2 regions of the Brumicola nitratireducens FR1064 genome follow, and region 2 is predicted to be linked to the other one. Evidence: predicted binding sites of a transcription regulator. Region 2 holds the regulator's gene; the other holds the start of a gene.

Region 1 (9,967 bases), 760 kb from region 2:
TACAACGATGTCATCAAAAATGGCACTTGGGTCAGAAAAAAGATTACGTAAAATGTGCGTGTACGAACGTGAATGAATGGTTTCAAAGAAAGACCACGTTTCGATCCAAGTCTCTAACTCTGGAATTGAAACGATCGGCAAAAACGCAATGTTAGGGCTACGACCTTGAATCGAATCAAGCAAAGTTTGATACTTCAAATTTGACGTGAAAATGTGTTTTTCCGCATCGGAGAGCTTTTGAAAATCCATACGGTCTTTGCTGACGTCCACTTCTTCTGGGCGCCAGAAAAACGATATTTGTTTTTCAATTAGCTTCTCAAAAATGGGATGCTTTTGTTGATCATAACGGGCAACGTTTACCGGGTTACCGAAAAACATAGGCTCAATCATCGTATTGTTGCTTTCTTGATTAAAGGTTGTGTATTTCATTGTTTTATTTTTCACCTATTGGTTTAATCAAATGAGTCTAAATTTTACAAGCACCGCCAGCACAATCATCATCCTCTTCTATAATGACTTCTTGAGCGGGTTTAGATGTAGCTTCTTCAACATAGGCTTTGTCAGTATTGTCAGAAGCACCATCTCTGGTGTTGTGATAATAAAGCGTCTTAATACCCAGCTTATAGGTTGTTAGTAGGTCTTTTAACAGCACCTTCATCGGTACTTTGTTGCCTTCATATTTACCCGGATCATAGCTGGTGTTTGCCGAAATAGCCTGATCAATAAATTTCTGCATGATAGCAACCAACTGCAGGTAGCCGTCGTTCGACTTAAGTTCCCAAAGCAGCTCGTAATTATCTTTCAGACGCTGATATTCCGGAACAACCTGTTTTAAAACACCGTCTTTACTGGCCTTTATACTGATATGCCCGCGTGGTGGTTCAATGCCGTTAGTTGCATTTGATATTTGTGATGATGTTTCTGAAGGCATAAGTGCCGATAAAGTGCTATTTCGTAAACCGTGCTTGACGATATCATCGCGCAGGGTATCCCAATCGTAGTGAAGGGCTTCGTTACAAATGCCATCAACGTCCTTCTTGTAGGTATCAATGGGCAATAAGCCTTGCGAATAAGTCGTTTCATTAAACTTAGGACAAGCACCTTTCTCTTTGGCCAATTCCATTGATGCCTTTAGCAAATAATACTGCATTGCTTCGAAGGTTCTATGGACTAAACCGTTAGCACTATGGTCACTGTATTTAACGCCGTTCTTAGCAAGGTAATAAGCTAAGTTGATAACACCTACACCCAATGTACGTCTGCCCATTGTAGCGTTATACGCTGCAGGTACAGGGTAATCTTGATAATCTAGTAAACTATCAAGTGCACGCACCGCGAGGTCAGATAACTCTTCAAACTCGTCTAAGCTCTTGATTTCACCTAGATTGAATGCTGACAATGTACAAAGCGCAATTTCACCTTCTTCGTCATTGACGTGAGAGAGTGGTTTAGTTGGCAATGCAATTTCTAAACATAGATTGCTTTGACGCACAGGCGCTAATTTAGGATTGAAAGGGCTGTGGGTATTACAGTGATCAACATTTTGTAAATAAATTCGACCCGTGCTTGCACGTTCTTGTATGAATAAGCTAAACAGTTCAATCGCTTTTATTCTCTTTTTACGAATGCTGTCATCAGCTTCATATATGCAATACAAGCGCTCAAACTCGTCTTGATCGGCAAAGAATGCGTCGTACAAGCCAGGAGTATCCGATGGGCTGAATAATGTGATGTAATCATCTTTTATCATTCGCGTGTACATCAGTTTATTGAACTGTACGCCGTAATCTAGGTGGCGAACTCTGTTTTCTTCAACACCACGGTTGTTTTTCAATACCAGCAAAGATTCAACTTCCATGTGCCATAGCGGGTAGAAAAGTGTTGCTGCGCCGCCACGGACACCGCCTTGAGAGCAGCTTTTGACAGCCGTTTGAAAATGCTTGTAAAAAGGAATACAGCCCGTGTGGAAAGCTTCACCACCTCTGATAGGACTGCCAAGAGCTCTAATTCGGCCCGCATTAACCCCGATACCAGCGCGCTGACTCACGTACTTCACAATAGCGGAAGCAGTTGCGTTAATGGAATCCAAGCTATCACCGGCCTCTATTAAAACGCAGGAGCTAAATTGACGAGTTGGCGTTCTAACACCCGCCATTATTGGTGTAGGAAGAGACAGTTTAAACGTTGAAGCTGCGTCATAGAAACGCTTGATATAATCCATGCGAGATTCCGCTGGATACTTTGCGAACAAACACGCTGCGACAAGAATGTACAAAAACTGAGCGCTTTCATATATCTCGCCAGTGACACGGTTTTGGACAAGATATTTGCCTTCTAGCTGTTTGACGGCTGCATAGCTGAAATTCATGTCGCGCCAATGGTCAATGAAGTTATCCATTTCTTCAAACTCTGCTTGCGTGTAGTCCTCTAGCAAGTGTTCGTCATATTTCTTGGCGTCTACCATTTTCTTTACGTGGGTATAAAGCGCTGGCGGTTCGAATTGCCCGTAAGCCTTCTTTCGAAGATGAAAGATAGCTAAACGTGCCGCTAAATACTGATAGTCAGGCGCGTCGGTTGAAATTAAATCTGCAGCAGATTTAATTAGTGTTTCGTGGATCTCTGCTGATTTTATACCATTATAAAACTGAATCTGAGCTTTGATTTCAACCTGTGAAACTGACACATCAGAAAGCCCTTTGGCTGCCCATGCAACGACTTTGTGGATTTTGTCTAATTCTATCGGTTCTTGTGTGCCGTTTCTTTTTGTCACTAGAAGAGTATTGTTCATTATTTATTATCGCTCTTTGGTCTGCGCCTAGTTGTATAGCGTGATTTAAATTCCTTTAAACACTTGCCTTATTAACACCGCGTTATTAAGTATGGCTTTATACACTTATTTGCTAGTGCTGGGTAGTGAATGAACACAAGATAGTGTTGTTTTGACTTTGTTGCAACCCAACATATAGTGTTTTTCTAACAAATGGGCACTAGCGCTTTTTTCGGTTAGTAGTGGCTAACGTGAACGAGACCAAATTGGCAAGCTTATGGAGGATGCAACTGAATTATTTTAATTTATTTTCTAGTAAAATAAATTAATCTAAAAAGCGTTTGTTTATACTTATTTGTTTTAATGAAATCGGGTATCTAGTGTTGATTTATTAAAAAGCCACTAGATATAGTGGCTAAAGCGGTTTTTCACAATACAAGATATAATTCACATCAACGTTTTTGTTTGACAGGTAATAGGTATTATTGAGCGGATTTAGATGTAGGCCCGTGATTTCTTTTGGAACCAAAGATGTGCTGTCTATCCATCGAGTCATTTCAGCCGGCGTAATGAACTTCTTATGATTGTGCGTGCCTTTTGGCACTAAATTCAGCACATATTCAGCGCCCAAAATAGCCATGACCCATGATTTCAAGTTTCTATTGATAGTAGAGAAAAATATGCGTCCTCCTGGCTTCACAATATCGGCACAAGCTCGAATAACTGACGCGGGGTCGGGAACATGCTCTAACATCTCTAAACAGGTTACAATGTCTTTACTCGCGGGAAATGCCCGAGCAAAATCTTCGGCACTAGTTAACTTATAATCCACGCTTACGCCCGATTCCAGACCATGCAACTTAGCGACGTCTAAAGAATCTTTTGCCAAATCGATACCGGTCACTTGTGCGCCAGCTCTAGCCATAGACTCAGCTAAAATGCCGCCGCCACATCCTACATCTACTATCTCTTTTGAAGCTAAACCTTGTGACCTTTCTTCTATAAAGGAGAGTCGTACCGGATTTATATCATGAAGTGGTTTAAACTCACCGTTAAGGTCCCACCATTTGGAAGCTAGAGCGGAAAACTTCTCTATTTCATTGTTATCAACATTAACTGTGGTCATGTTATCCCCAAAGAATTCTTGTTATTTCAGCCTTTAATGCAGTTAAGTGTATCAACTGACAATTTTTATAGGAATTATTATGACATACATCTACATATTCCACAGTCTTAATGATAATATCTATATGCCAACCTTGGCTAAAATAACAAGTGAGCCATTTACGTCAGGTCAACGTCTATTTATAGAATGGATAGCATCAGTTGATAAATGCTCTACAAATAATAAAGGACAGTGCAGTTCATGACTGATAACGCTAAAGAAATCCTGCCGATTAATATCGAAGATGAATTAAAAAACTCTTACCTCGATTATGCGATGAGTGTCATCGTTGGTCGTGCTCTTCCCGATGTAAGAGATGGCTTAAAACCAGTTCATAGACGCGTTTTATTTGCGATGAACGAGTTGAAAAATGATTTCAACAAGCCCTACAAAAAATCAGCCCGTGTCGTCGGCGACGTCATTGGTAAGTATCACCCTCACGGTGATTCAGCGGTGTACGACACTATTGTTCGTATGGCGCAACACTTTTCATTACGCTACATGCTGGTAGACGGTCAAGGAAACTTTGGTTCTGTTGATGGTGATTCAGCTGCAGCAATGCGTTATACCGAAATTCGCATGTCTAAAATTGCACATGAATTGTTAGCAGATTTAGAAAAAGAAACCGTTAATTTTGTACCTAACTACGATGGTCAGGAACATATTCCTGAGGTATTACCAACTAAAGTACCTAATCTGTTAGTTAACGGTTCTTCTGGTATCGCGGTTGGTATGGCGACGAACATTCCGCCTCACAACCTCACAGAAGTCATCAATGGCTGTATCGAATTAATTAATAACCCTGAATTAAGTATTGATGAATTATTGGAAATTATTCCGGGTCCTGATTTCCCAACTGCAGCGATAATAAGTGGCAGAAAAGGTATCGTAGAAGCTTATAAAACAGGGCGTGGTAAAATTTATCTTCGCGCTAGAGCTGAAATCGAGCAGGAAGATAACGGTAAAGAGACAATTATTGTCCACGAATTACCTTATCAGGTAAATAAAGCACGTCTTATTGAAAAAATAGCGGACTTAGTTAAAGAAAAACGAATTGAAGGTGTTTCTGCACTGCGTGATGAATCCGATAAAGACGGTATGCGCATCGTTATCGAAGTTAAACGTAATGAGTCAGGTGAAGTACTGCTTAATCATTTGTACGCTAATACTCAGCTACAAACCGTGTTCGGCATCAATATGGTTGCCTTGGACAACAAACAGCCTCGTATTTTTAACCTGAAAGATATCTTGCAGAAATTCGTTCTGCATCGTCGTGAAGTAGTTACCCGAAGAACTGTTTTTGAGCTGAAAAAAGCACGCGACAGAGCTCATATTCTTGAAGGTTTGGCCATCGCGCTAGTTAATATCGATCCTATTATAGAATTGATTAAAGCATCTCAAAGCCCATCAGACGCTAAGAAGTCACTAATATCTCAAGGTTGGGATTTAGGAGACGTCGCTGAAATGCTATCAAGAGCAGGGAATAACGCAGCTCGTCCTGATTGGTTGGCACCGGAATTCGGTATTCGCGACGGGCAGTATTTCTTAACGGAAGAACAAGCTCAAGCTATTCTTGACTTACGTTTGAATAAACTAACCGGTCTTGAGCACGATAAGATCCTCGACGAATACAAAGCGTTACTTGATACGATTGCAGAGTTGTTACACATTTTGGCAAGTTCAGAGCGATTAATGGAAATCATTCGCGAAGAATTAGAAGCGGTGCGTGATGAATTTGGTGACGAGCGTCGTACGGAGATCACCGCGGCGACTCACGATATTGATATTGAAGATTTAATCGAGCGTGAAGACGTTGTGGTTACCCTGTCGCGTGAAGGTTATGTGAAGTATCAGAAACTGTCTGATTATGAAGCACAAAGACGTGGCGGTAAGGGTAAGTCGGCAACGAAGATGAAAGGCGAAGATTTCATCGAGAAATTATTGGTTGCGAATACTCATGACCATATTCTTTGTTTCTCAACGAGAGGCAGACTATATTGGCTTAAAGTTTATCAATTACCATTAGCGAGCAGAAATGCCCGCGGTCGTCCGATTGTGAATATTCTGCCCTTAGAAGAAGGCGAGCGCATTACTGCCATATTGCCTATTCAAGAGTTTGAAGCGGGCAAATTTGTGTTTATGGCCACAACTAACGGCACCGTTAAGAAAACCGAATTAACTCAATATTCACGTCCAAGAGCAAACGGCATCATTGCTGTGAACCTTAACGATGGAAATGAATTGATAGGTGTTGATTTAACGGATGGGGAAAGCGAAATTATGCTGTTCTCTGACGCCGGCAAAGTCGTTAGATTCAGCGAAGACCAAGTACGTCCAATGGGCAGAACAGCAACGGGTGTTCGCGGTATTCGTCTAATGGAAACCGAAAAAGTTGTTTCTCTCATTGTGCCTAAGGGCGAAGGAGATATTTTAACTGCAACTGAAAACGGTTTTGGAAAACGCACGCCAATAGAACAATATCCAGCGAAGAGCAGAGCAACCAAAGGCGTTGTTTCTATAAAAGTTTCTGAGAGAAATGGTTTAGTTGTTGGCGCTATTCAAGTGGACGAAAGCAAAGAAATCATGCTAATCAGTGACCAGGGTACGCTAGTGAGAACACGTGCTTCTGAGGTTTCTACCGTTGGCCGTAATACCCAAGGTGTTCGATTAATTAGAACAGCTGAAGATGAGCTAGTAGTTGGTCTACAGCGTATTGATGAACTTGAACAAGAAGACTTGGAAGATATAGACGGAGAATCAGTTGAAGTAACGGCAGAGTCTGCTGAAACCGATTCATCTGTCGAAGCACCTGACGCGGATACGCCAAGCGATTCAGAATAAGCATTAATTCCGCAGTAAGGTAATTAATTGTAGAGTATAGATAAGCGGCGTTTTGCCGCTTATCTTGTTTTTGGAAGATGAAAATCAATGCAAAATATATTTAATTTTAGTGCTGGTCCAGCAATGCTTCCGCAAGAAGTTATGCAACAAGCCCAAGAGGAACTTATCAATTGGCAAGGCTTAGGCACGTCAGTGATGGAAGTCAGTCATCGTGGTAAGCCTTTTATCGAAGTTGCTGAACAGGCCGAAGCTGATCTGCGGGAGTTATTGCAAATACCGGCTAATTATACTGTCTTGTTTATGCACGGCGGCGGCAGGGCACAGTTTTCTGCAGTGCCGTTAAACATCACAAAATCATCTGATTTGAGTCAGCATCTAGTGACAGGACAATGGTCTGTCGGTGCCGAAGAGGAAGCGCAAAAGTTTTGTCGAAGCAGCATCGTTGCCAAGAGTAAAGAAATTGAAGGCAAAATGTATGTACCGAAGCAAGATGAATGGTCGATAGCCGAAGAACCTGGTTATTTCCACTATTGTACTAACGAAACTGTTGATGGTATTGAAATCGATTGGGTCCCTAAGTCCCAGAGCGGTCAGGTTCCAATTGTAGCCGACATGTCGTCAAATATACTATCGAAGCCACTGAATATCGAAGACTTTGGTATCATTTATGCCGGTGCGCAAAAGAACATAGGGCCATCGGGATTGTCGGTTGTCATAGTGCGAAATGATCTAATAGGCTTCGCCAGAAAGGATACGCCGGCAATCTTTAATTATCAGTTACAGGCAGCAAGTGGCTCAATGTATAATACGCCGCCAACGTTTTCTTGGTATTTAGCTGGACTCGTTTTTAAGTGGTTAAAAGCACAAGGTGGCTTAACAGAAATTGCACGAGTTAATCAGCAAAAAAGCCAAGTTTTATATAAACAAATCGACGCCACTGGTTTTTATAGTAATAACGTACATAATGAATATCGCTCAAAAATGAATGTAACTTTCAAATTAAGTGATGAATCCCTCAATGAAGTATTTCTCAAACAAGCGGAATCGAACGGTTTAGTCGCCTTAAAGGGACACCGAGCAGTAGGTGGTATGCGCGCGAGTATTTATAACGCAATGCCATTAGCCGGGGCACAGGCCTTGGCTGATTTTATGAAAGAATTTGAAAGGAAAAACGGATAGATGAACAGCTTGACTCTTGAACCCATTAGCCATGTAGATGGCGAGATAAACGTTCCCGGTTCAAAAAGTTTATCTAATAGAGCGCTTTTATTAGCCGCTTTGGCAACTGGCAAAACAACGTTAACTAACTTATTAGACAGTGATGATATCAAGCATATGTTAACGGCATTGACGCAGCTAGGTGTGACTTATCAATTAAATGATGACAAAACCAAGTGTGAAGTGCATGGCTTAGGCGGTAAGTTTTCAACGATAAAGCCGCTGTCTCTGTTTCTTGGCAATGCTGGAACAGCAATGCGTCCGCTTTGCGCGGCACTAGCATTTTCAGATGTCGACGCGGAGCTAACTGGCGAGCCTCGCATGGAAGAACGTCCTATTGGCGATTTAGTTGACGAACTGGTCAACGCTGGTGCTGACATCAGCTATCTAAAAAATAAGGGTTTTCCTCCACTGCGTATTAAGGGAAAGCAATTAAAAACAAAGTCATTTAATATTGACGGGTCTGTTTCAAGTCAGTTTTTAACCGCACTGTTAATGGCCGCACCATTGCTTGAACACGAGGTGAGCATACACATTATTGGTGAGCTCGTTTCAAAGCCCTATATTGATATCACACTAAAGACAATGCAAACTTTTGGTGTAAGCGTCATTAATAATAATTACGAATCTTTCGTTATTGGTGCAAATCAAGTTTATCAGTCACCGGGCACATTTTTGGTTGAAGGAGATGCTTCTTCGGCATCTTATTTTCTTGCTGCAGCCGCCATAAAGGGCGGTACTGTAAAAGTCACAGGTGTAGGAAAAGCGTCGATACAGGGTGATATCGCTTTTGCTGATGTACTTGAAAAAATGGGTGCTAACGTCACTTGGGGCAATGATTTTATTGCGGTAACAGGCGCGCCGTTAAAGGCAGTGAATATGGATATGAACCACATTCCTGATGCGGCCATGACTATAGCGACAACCGCGTTATTTGCTGAAGGCACTACGCGTATTTCTAATGTTTACAACTGGCGTGTGAAAGAGACTGACCGCCTGCACGCGATGGCAACCGAATTGAAAAAAGTGGGTGCCATTGTCGAAGAAGGACGAGACTACATTACGATAACTCCCCCAGAACAGCTGAAACACGCAGCTATAGATACGTACAATGATCATCGCGTAGCGATGTGCTTTTCTCTGCTTGCTCTTGGTGATGCAGGAATTACTATCAACGACCCTGGATGTACGGCGAAAACGTTTCCTACTTATTTTGATGAATTTCGAAAAATTGCGAAGTAATTAGTTTACATATAAACCGCAAATATCTCGATCTAGGACAGTACAATGCCGATAAGGCATTGCACTGACCGTGCATGCGCGTATAATTGCGGCGTTTTTTGGCCATCAAACATAATGGAGTAATTATGCAGAAGGTGCCAGTAGTAACTGTTGACGGGCCGAGCGGTGCAGGAAAGGGAACGCTAAGCACGCTTTTAGCTGAGCATTATCAGTGGCAATTTTTAGACAGTGGTGCAATTTATAGGGTATTGGCTGTCGCAACAACTCACCATGGTATTGAACCTGATGACGAAGTTGGGATCGTACCTTTAGCCTCCAGTTTAGATGTTACTTTTGACACTCAAAACGGAGTGACGAGAGTGATCCTTGAAGGCGAGGATGTTACTGACGATATTCGTACGGAAGAAGTAGGTTCAATTGCATCGCAAGTTGCAGCGTTACCCACCGTAAGAGAAGCATTATTAAGAAGGCAACGTGCCTTTGCTGAAGCGCCAGGACTCATTGCAGACGGCAGAGATATGGGTACCATTGTGTTCCCAAATGCAGACGTAAAGATATTTTTGACGGCAAGTGCCGAATCGCGAGCGCAAAGACGATACGATCAGTTGAAACTAAAGGGCCATGATGTTAAACTTCCGCGCCTTTTATCAGATATACAAGCTCGTGATGAGCGTGATTCGAATCGTTCCGTTGCTCCTTTAGTGGCCGCAAGTGACGCTTTAGTAATTGATTCA
Region 2 (9,967 bases):
AAGCGTTCCAGCTAGTCGTAGCGGTTTTTCTGGCACTACAGCTGCTAAAGTAGAAATATTAAACGAAATCGATTTGGCGGCGCTTCCGCGTTTTTCTTCGGGGTTTAAAGAGCTCGATCGTGTTCTGGGGGGCGGTATTGTTCCTGGTTCCGCAATATTGATTGGTGGCTCTCCCGGAGCCGGCAAAAGTACACTATTACTGCAGGTCATGTGCCTGTTAGCTAGAACGAATTCGACACTATATGTGACCGGCGAAGAGTCGCTTCAGCAGGTCGCAATGCGAGCTAAAAGACTGCAGTTACCCGATGACAAACTCAAATTATTAGCTGAGACGAATGTTGATACTATTTGTCAATTAGCGCTTCAGCACAAACCAAGCATCATGGTTATCGATTCGATTCAAGTGATGCATATGAGTGACATTCAATCTGCGCCGGGTGGCGTGTCTCAAGTTAGAGAAAGTGCCGCTGCGTTGACACGTTTTGCGAAACAACATCACATTGCTATGTTTTTAGTTGGTCATGTAACCAAGGACGGCAGTCTTGCGGGTCCAAAGGTGTTGGAGCACTGCATTGATTGTTCCATGATGCTAGAAGGGGAGAGTGACAGCCGTTTTCGAACTTTGCGTGGTACTAAAAATAGATTCGGTGCAATTAACGAATTGGGTGTTTTTGGTATGACCGAGAAAGGCATGAAAGAAGTGTCTAATCCGTCTGCTATTTTCTTAAACCGAGAAGATGAAGCATCACCTGGCAGTATTGTCATGACGATCTGGGAAGGAACTCGTCCGCTGCTTGTTGAAATACAAGCGCTGGTTGATTACTCGCAGCTATCGAATCCACGACGTGTTGCGGTAGGGCTTGATCAAAACAGGCTTGCTATGCTGCTAGCAGTGATGCACCGCCATGGCAATGTGCAAATGAACGATCAAGATGTATTCGTGAATGTTGTGGGTGGGGTAAAAATCACTGAAACGGGTGCTGACCTTGCGGTGTTATTGGCGATGGTATCTAGCTTTAGGAACTATACCTTACCAAAAGAGCTAATTGCCTTTGGTGAAGTAGGCTTGTCCGGTGAAATAAGGCCGGTGCCAAATGGTACTGACCGCATAACTGAAGCGGCTAAACACGGGTTTAAGCGTGCTATTGTGCCGAAAGCAAACATGCCGAAACAAAAAATACCGGGTATTGAAATTGTGCCTGTTAGTCGACTATCTGAAGCTCTCGAAGCGCTTTGATACTACTTTATAGCTGCAGCAAGCTTTGGAACGTTAAAAATGACTCATTCAATTAAGACCCCTGTTGTATTTTTACCCGGAACATTATGTGATGAACGCATATTTATACCGCTGTGGCGAGCGCTGAATTCAAAAGGTAATTCACTAGATAACAAAGCTTTTGTGCCTTTGCAATGGGCTGAAGATTTGTCGCAAATGATGGCATTAAATGAAGATCGCCTCGCTTATTTTCCTGAAAAAGTGCACTTAGTGGGGTATTCAATGGGCGGCTATATTGCGGCCTTAGTTGCTTTGGCAAATCCTGATAAAGTCGCGTCATTAACACTTATTGCTAGCACTGCAACCGCACTAGCAGATAAAGAACTTGAACAACGTAAGTTGGTGTTGAAAACCATTAAAAACAAACAATATAAAGGTATGACGCAGTCTCGCGTTGACTTTATGCTGCACAGCAATAGTCAGGGCAACAAGGAGATTGTTGCTCTGATAAAAGAGATGGCTGATGACTTGGGCCCTTCAGTATTAGGCGCACAGACAGAAGCGACGGCAAACCGACAAGATCTGATCAATAAGTTGAGCAAACAACAGTTCAACACTTACTTTTTAGTAGGGGAGCAGGACAACATTGCTACCGTACCTGAAATTACTGAGATTGCAGCGCGTGCCGAAAGATTCCAAAAAGAGGTGTTTACTAATGCTGGGCATATGCTGCCTCTTGAGCAAACGGATGCATTAGCTCTTTTCCTACATCAGCACTTGCAGTAATCACGCTTCAGTAACAAAAAAGGAGCCTACATTTTCATGTAGCTCCTTTTTTGCGTGTCTGGTCTAGCCATCGTTAGACCAGCGACTTAACTAATTTTCTTGTACTTCAAGCGATGTGGTTCAACAACGTCATGTCCATAAGTTTGTTTTATCCACGTCTCATACTCATTATAGTTACCTTCGTAGAAGTTAATTTTCCCTTCATCACGGTAATCCATTATGTGTGTGGCGATGCGATCCAAAAACCATCTGTCATGCGAAATAACCATAACGCAGCCCGGAAACTCTAATATTGCGTTTTCAAGTGCACGCAAGGTTTCGACATCGAGATCGTTGGTTGGCTCATCCAGTAGCAGCGTGTTGCCGCCAGCTTTGAGTAGTTTCGCTAAATGCACACGGTTGCGTTCACCGCCCGATAAGTCTTTCACAAACTTTTGCTGGTCAGTGCCTTTGAAGTTGAAGCGACTGCAATATGCGCGGCTGTTTAATTCGAAATTGCCGATACGAACAATATCTTGTCCATCGGAAAGCTCTTGATAAACCGTTTTGTTGCCATCCATATGATCTCTAAATTGATCGACGCTAGCTAATTGAACGGTGTCGCCAATATCTATTTTACCTGAGTCTGGCTGTTCCTGACCCGTCAGCATTCTAAATAAAGTTGATTTACCCGCTCCGTTAGGACCGATAATGCCCACAATAGCGCCTTTTGGTACTTTAAAAGTGAGGTCATCAATTAATAAGCGATCGCCATATGACTTTCTCAAGTTAGTCACTTCAATGACTTTGTCACCTAAACGCTCACCAGGTGGAATGAACAATTCATTCGTTTCGTTACGTTTTTGATAATCGCCAGTATTCAGCTCTTCAAAGCGCGACATTCTGGCTTTGCTTTTAGCTTGACGGCCTTTGGGATTGCTTCGAACCCACTCAAGCTCTTGCTTGATAGATTTTTGACGTGCGCTTTCAGTGCGCTCTTCTTGTGCTAAGCGTGCGTCTTTCTGTTCCAACCAGCTCGAGTAGTTACCTTCCCATGGAATACCTTGGCCACGGTCAAGTTCAAGTATCCAACCAGCAACATTATCAAGGAAATATCTATCGTGGGTAATGGCCACAACAGTGCCTTCATAGTCATGTAGAAAACGTTCTAACCAAGCTACCGATTCCGCATCTAAGTGGTTGGTTGGTTCATCAAGTAGTAGCATTTCAGGTTTTTCTAGCAATAGACGACACAATGCAACGCGGCGTTTTTCACCACCTGAGAGCTTACTTACGTCAGCATCCCAAGGAGGAAGACGCAAAGCATCGGCAGCACGCTCTAATGCGTTTTCTAAATTGTGACCATCTTTGGTTTGAATGATGGCCTCCATTTCACCTTGCTCTTGCGCTAGTGCATCGAAATCGGCATCTGGCTCCGCATAAGCTGCATATATTTCATCAAGTCGCTTTAATGCATGAGCTACATCGGCGACGGCTTCTTCAATGTTGCCTCTGACGTCTTTGCTTTCATCTAGCTGCGGTTCTTGCGGCAAATAACCTATTTTTAGCCCCGTTTGAGGAATTGCTTCACCTTCAATATCGGTGTCAAGGCCAGCCATAATGCGCAGCAGTGTCGACTTACCAGAACCATTTAAACCTAAAACGCCAATTTTGGCGCCAGGGAAGAAGCTGAGGGAAATATTCTTAAGAATTTGACGATTAGGTGGGACAATTTTTCCCACTCTATGCATGCTATATACATATTGAGCCATAGTTCTCTCTTTTAACCTTTTTGTTGAGATTTTGCATTAATTCAGAGATAAAACACGTTTTAACGAGCCATTTTACGAATACGAGTACACTAGCTTGAGTGTATTAATAGCGGCACGTTAACCCGAATGTGATAATCCGAATATCAGTGTCTGAATTGTAAGGACTTTGGTAATTAAGTACTAGTAAATATCTGTGATATCATCAATAAAAAACACAAAATCGTAAAATTCAAAACAATTATAAGGAGCCTTATGCCAGCGTCTTACTCTCTGCAAGAACTCACACAACATATTGGGGGCGAGCTACAGGGCGATCCAAACGCCATCATCACTAGCATGGGCACTTTAGAAGGGGCTAAAAAAGGACAGCTGTCATTTTTGACCAATTCGAAATACAAAAATGCCATGGCCAATACAAAAGCGAGCGCCGTGATTTTAAAGGAAGCCGACGCGGAATTTTGTTCAACCAATAAAATAATTCACTCTGACCCCTATGTTGCTTTCGCGAAAATTGCTCAGTTGTTGGATTCTACTCCGGTACCCGACAGCGGTATTTCCGAGCTTGCTAGCATTCATCCTACTGCTGAAATTGGCGAAAACGCGAGTATTGCGCAGGGCGTTGTGATTGAAAGAGACGTGACGATTGGCAAAAATGCGCGTATTGGTCCGAATACTGTCATTGGCCAAGGCGCTAAGATAGGCGATGACTTGAATTTGCGGGCGAATGTCACGATTTATCATCGCGTGATTTTAGGTAATCGAGTTTCAATTCATAGTGGTACGATTGTTGGCTCTGACGGATTTGGTTACGCAAATGACAAAGGCGTGTGGGTGAAAATCCCGCAAACAGGCACCGTAGTGATTGGTGATGGCTGTGAGATCGGCGCTAACACCTGTATTGATCGAGGTGCATTGGACAACACAATGATTGGCAACGATGTCATTATTGATAACTTAGTGCAGATTGCGCATAACGTAACGGTCGGTGATCATTCTTGTATTTGCGGTGGCACTGGCATTGCCGGAAGCACAAATATCGGCAAATATGTGGTGATAGCGGGCACGTGTGTTGTGAATGGGCACATTGATATTTGCGACAAGGTGCAAATAACCGGTTTTAGTATGGTGACTAAATCGATTACCCAGCCTGGAGTCTACTCTTCAGGCATGCCGGTGCAACTAAATCGAGAATGGCAGAAAAACACAGTTAGACTGCGTCAAATCGATAAATTGGTTGAACGAGTCAAAGTCTTGGAAGGCCTGCATAAGTAGGCTTTACAACTGCTTATATTTAATTCCAATAAAGCGCTATACAAGCGCCTGAAAATGCTTAAAATATCGAGTCTGAATTTTAGGTGAATACGCACATTTTAGTCCCTCATATTGTCATCGGCACTAACAACAAGAGCAAACGCTTATTTGTGTTGTGATTGAAGTAACGAGACGAAGTGAAATATGCACGCAAAACAAGCTCAGTAGGAGATCCGTATGTTATCAAGTAAAATGACTATTGCAGAATTCGATCCAGAATTGGCTGCTGCAATAAACAACGAAAACCAACGTCAAGAACACCACATCGAGCTTATTGCGTCTGAGAATTATTGCAGTCCGCGAGTTATGGAAGCACAGGGTTCGCAACTTACCAATAAATACGCTGAAGGTTATCCGGGTAAGCGCTATTATGGCGGTTGTGAGTTTGTTGATATTGCCGAAGAATTAGCAATAGAACGAGCTAAACAGTTATTTGACTGCGACTATGCAAACGTGCAGCCACATTCTGGTTCACAGGCAAACACTGCCGTGTTTATGGCATTAATTAACGCTAATGACACCGTGTTGGGCATGAGCTTGGCCGACGGTGGTCACCTTACACATGGTTCTCACGTTAACTTTTCGGGTAAAACGTATAATGCGGTTCAGTACGGACTGCATCCAGAAACCGGCATTATTGACTACGACCAAGTCGAGGCGCTTGCCCTTGAGCACAAGCCTAAACTAATCATCGGCGGTTTTTCTGCCTATTCAGGTATTGTCGACTGGGCTCGTTTCCGCGAAATTGCAGACAAAGTGGATGCATACTTACTAGTAGACATGGCGCACGTTGCCGGTTTAGTTGCTGCGGGTGTTTATCCGAGTCCTCTGCCTCACGCACACGTGGTCACTACAACGACACACAAAACATTGGCTGGCCCGCGCGGTGGTCTGATTTTATCAGCCTGTGGCGATGAAACTTTATATAAAAAGTTTAACAGCTCAGTGTTCCCAGGTAACCAAGGCGGACCTTTGATGCACGTTATCGCTGCGAAAGCGGTCGCGTTCAAAGAAGCGCTTGAGCCTGAGTTCAAAACTTATCAGCAGCAAGTGCTTAAAAATGCCAAAGCAATGGTTTCGGTCATGCAAGAGCGCGGTTATAAGATTGTGTCAAACGGCACCGATAATCATTTATTTTTGCTAGACTTAATAGACAAAGATATCACGGGTAAAGATGCTGATGCTGCGTTGGGTAACGCGAATATTACCGTTAATAAAAACTCAGTGCCTAACGATCCAAGGTCACCTTTCGTCACAAGCGGTTTACGCATTGGTACTCCGGCTATTACGAGACGCGGGTTTAAAGAGGCAGAAGCAGGCCAAGTAGCTACTTGGATGTGTGATGTATTAGACAGTATCAATGATCAAAGTGTCATCGAAAGAGTCAAAGGCGAAGTCGTAGAACTATGCGAACGCTTCCCAGTATATGGTTAGTTAGTATACGGCTAGTTAAAGAGGTTTTTTAAAATTAGCTCAATTGCAGGCCATACATTGATGTGTATGGCCTTGCTTATTTTTGGAGCGTCAGCTCATGTTTTGTCCATTTTGTTCCGCACAAGAAACTAAAGTTATTGACTCAAGGCTCGTTGCCGACGGTGCTCAGGTGCGCAGACGCAGGGAATGCTTGGAGTGTCATGAACGATATACCACTTTCGAAATTGCTGAACTGGTCATGCCTCGTGTTGTTAAACGAGACGGTTCGCGAGAGCCTTTTAATGAAGACAAGCTGAGGGCTGGGCTACAAAGAGCACTAGAGAAACGTCCAGTAAGCACCGAACAAGTTGAAAACTGCATTGTTCGTATTAAATCATCGCTGCGAGCAACAGGCGAACGTGAAATTAAGAGTGAGCTTGTCGGCAGTTTAATAATGGATGCGCTTAAAGAGCTGGATAAAGTAGCCTATGTCCGTTTCGCCTCGGTATACCGATCGTTCGAGGACATACGTGAGTTTGGTGAAGAAATTGCTAAGCTAGGTGATTAATGCCCAAATTCACTAAAATCGATGCGCATTGGATGTCAATGGCGTTGAAATTGGCTCAAAAGGGACGTTTTTCAACAATGCCCAACCCAAATGTGGGTTGCGTCATTGTTGACAAGAATAATCAGTTGATTGGTCAAGGTTTCCATCAAAAGGCAGGTCAGGCCCACGCAGAAGTTAATGCGTTAATAAACGCTGGATTTATTCCTCACCAAAACCCAGCAAATGAGCCAACAGTCCATCAGGATAAACCTATAACGCATGGCGCCACAGCCTATGTTACGCTAGAACCCTGCAGTCATACCGGTAAGACCCCACCGTGCGCACTTGCTTTGATTGAAGCACAAATCGCTCGGGTTGTTATTGCTAGCATTGATAAAAACCCTCAAGTCATGAATAACGGGATTGCGCAGTTAAAAGAAGCGGGTATCCAAGTAGACACAGGCTTGATGGAGTCTGAAGCGCAAAAATTAAACACAGCGTTCAATTTTCGAATGACTCATAGTTTGCCATATGTGATCGTCAAACTCGCTACCAGTATCGATGGCAAAACCGCATTGAAAAACGGTGAGAGTAAATGGATTACCGGGCCAGAGGCGCGTGCTAACGTGCAGGTAGAACGGGCCTCTAGCTGCGCTATTTTAAGTGGTGCAGACACTGTCATCGCAGATGATCCCAAATTAAACGTGCGCGATGCGGCTTTGCCTGTTTTCGAAAGTGTGCTTTTCAAACTGCGCGCTGCACAGCCTGTTAGGGTCATTATTGACGGCCAAAACCGACTGCATAATAACTATCAAATCTTTCAAGATGAACACGAAGTAATTGTCTTCAACGCCAAACATAACTTTCAATTAACGGCTAAAAATATTGAGCAAATTCAAGTGCCGCTGGTGGTCTCAACAGAACATCAATCTGCAGAAGCTCGGCAGTATTTAGATTTACACGCTATAATGCTCGTGTTAGCTGAAAGGCAAATAAACAGAGTGTGGACTGAAACTGGGGCCGCACTGTCAGGCGCATTGTTGAAAAGCAATTTAGTCAACGAATTGATTATTTATCAAGCCCCAATTTTGCTCGGCTCTGATGCCAGAGGTGCGGTAAACATTGGCCAATTAACAAGTATAGAGCAAGCAGTTAAAACAGAATTTAAAGAAGTGACTCAGGTCGGGAAAGATCTAAAACTTCGCTTATCTATTAAAAGCTAACAACAAATTAAAAGTAGTAGGAGTGTCGGTTTATGTTTACTGGGATTATAGAAGCCAAGGGAACGATTAAGTCCTTGGTCAATCACGGCGACGATATTCGCCTAACAGTTGAAACAGGCAAGCTTGATATGAGCGATGTTGCCTTAGGAGATAGCATCGCCACTAACGGCGTTTGTTTAACGGTTGTTGATTTTGGTGAGCACTTTTACAGTGTGGACGTTTCTTCTGAAACCATAAAATATACTGGATTTGCGGATTACAGTAGCGGCAGCGCCGTTAATCTTGAAAAAGCCATGCGTGCTGATACCCGATTTGGTGGTCACATTGTGAGTGGTCATGTTGATGGTGTGGGCGAAGTGCTTTCGGTTACTGACCATCAGCGCTACGTTGAAATCTGGGTTAAAGCGCCGGATGAATTGGCTAAGTACATTGCGCACAAAGGCTCAATTACCGTCGACGGAGTCAGCTTAACAGTAAACGAAGTTAAGGGGGCGGCTTTCATGCTTTGGCTAATCCCTCATACGTTGCAAGAAACGGTCATGGGCACTTATGCAAAAGGAACTAAAGTCAATTTAGAAGTTGACGTGATTGCGCGTTACCTAGAAAGACTTATGCTCGGTGACAAAGCCGCACAAGAAGAAAAACAAGACATCAGCATGTCATTTTTAGCTGAGCATGGTTATTTAAAATAGGGGGAGCTTTACAAAAGCTCGACTCAAATACACTAACTTGAAACAGATTCGTTTGGCATTAGCTCATTGTTGCAAGCAGAACTAGCCAGTAAAAAGACATGAAATAATCGAAGTTTCACCATATTTAAAAACACGAAGAGAAATGTAATGGCGTTGAACACAACACAGGAAATTATCGAAGACATCAAGCTAGGCAAAATGGTTATTTTGATGGATGACGAGGATCGAGAAAATGAAGGTGATCTGATTATGGCTGCTGAGCACGTTACGCCAGAAGCGATTAACTTTATGGTTACCCATGCAAGGGGCCTAGTCTGTTTGCCCATGACAGCAGAGCGCTGCAAATTGTTGAAGTTGCCGTTGATGGTGGACAACAATAACGCTCAATTTTCCACTAACTTCACTGTTTCGATTGAAGCTGCAGAAGGCGTAACTACGGGTATTTCAGCAGCCGACAGAGCAAGAACAGTTTTGGCAGCAGTCAATCCAAACGCTATTGCCAAAGACATCGTGCAGCCAGGTCATATATTCCCTCTGATTGCGAAAGAAGGCGGCGTGTTAAATAGAGCTGGACATACAGAAGCCGGTGTTGATTTGGCCAGAATGGCTGGCTGTCAATCAGCTTCAGTAATTGTTGAAATTCTCAACGATGACGGCACGATGGCGAGAAGACCTGAGCTTGAGGTATTCGCCCAGAAACATAATCTGAAAATAGGAACGATTGCCGATCTCATCGAGTATAGAAACCTAAACGAAACGACTATTGAACAAGTAGCAACTTGCAATTTACCTACCGCTTACGGTGATTTTGAGCTCATTACTTTTAAAGACGTAATTGATGAACAAATTCATTTTGCGCTTAAAAAGGGCGACATTGTTGCAGGCAAACCAACCTTAGTGCGAGTGCATTTACATAATACCTTAAGTGATTTACTTAGCTCAACGCGAGCAGTGAATCGCTCGATGCCTCTTTCTGAGTCGATGCAACGCATTAATAAAGAGGGTGGTGTATTAGTTTTGCTTGGTAA

The links. The regulator NrdR, encoded in region 2, represses ribonucleotide reductase genes. The targets are predictions, from matches to a motif close to AAACACNANATNTNGTGTTT.
Region 1: nrdA (class 1a ribonucleoside-diphosphate reductase subunit alpha) is a predicted target of NrdR. The motif match lies at 2,952-2,971, and genes of this name have one in related genera.

Annotation. Positions count from the first base shown of each region.
Region 1 covers NC_016041.1:1,957,890-1,967,856, forward strand. The annotation lists gene nrdB (class Ia ribonucleoside-diphosphate reductase subunit beta) at 1-429, opposite strand, end outside; gene nrdA (class 1a ribonucleoside-diphosphate reductase subunit alpha) at 467-2,788, opposite strand; gene ubiG (bifunctional 2-polyprenyl-6-hydroxyphenol methylase/3-demethylubiquinol 3-O-methyltransferase UbiG) at 3,183-3,893, opposite strand; gene gyrA (DNA topoisomerase (ATP-hydrolyzing) subunit A) at 4,134-6,773, shown strand; gene serC (3-phosphoserine/phosphohydroxythreonine transaminase) at 6,861-7,952, shown strand; gene aroA (3-phosphoshikimate 1-carboxyvinyltransferase) at 7,953-9,233, shown strand; gene cmk ((d)CMP kinase) at 9,359-9,967, shown strand, end outside.
Region 2 covers NC_016041.1:1,196,649-1,206,615, forward strand. The annotation lists gene radA (DNA repair protein RadA) at 1-1,237, shown strand, start outside; gene GNIT_RS05220 (alpha/beta fold hydrolase) at 1,277-2,002, shown strand; gene ettA (energy-dependent translational throttle protein EttA) at 2,089-3,753, opposite strand; gene lpxD (UDP-3-O-(3-hydroxymyristoyl)glucosamine N-acyltransferase) at 4,006-5,025, shown strand; gene glyA (serine hydroxymethyltransferase) at 5,242-6,498, shown strand; gene nrdR (transcriptional regulator NrdR) at 6,596-7,045, shown strand; gene ribD (bifunctional diaminohydroxyphosphoribosylaminopyrimidine deaminase/5-amino-6-(5-phosphoribosylamino)uracil reductase RibD) at 7,045-8,247, shown strand; gene GNIT_RS05250 (riboflavin synthase) at 8,280-8,939, shown strand; gene ribBA (bifunctional 3,4-dihydroxy-2-butanone-4-phosphate synthase/GTP cyclohydrolase II) at 9,087-9,967, shown strand, end outside.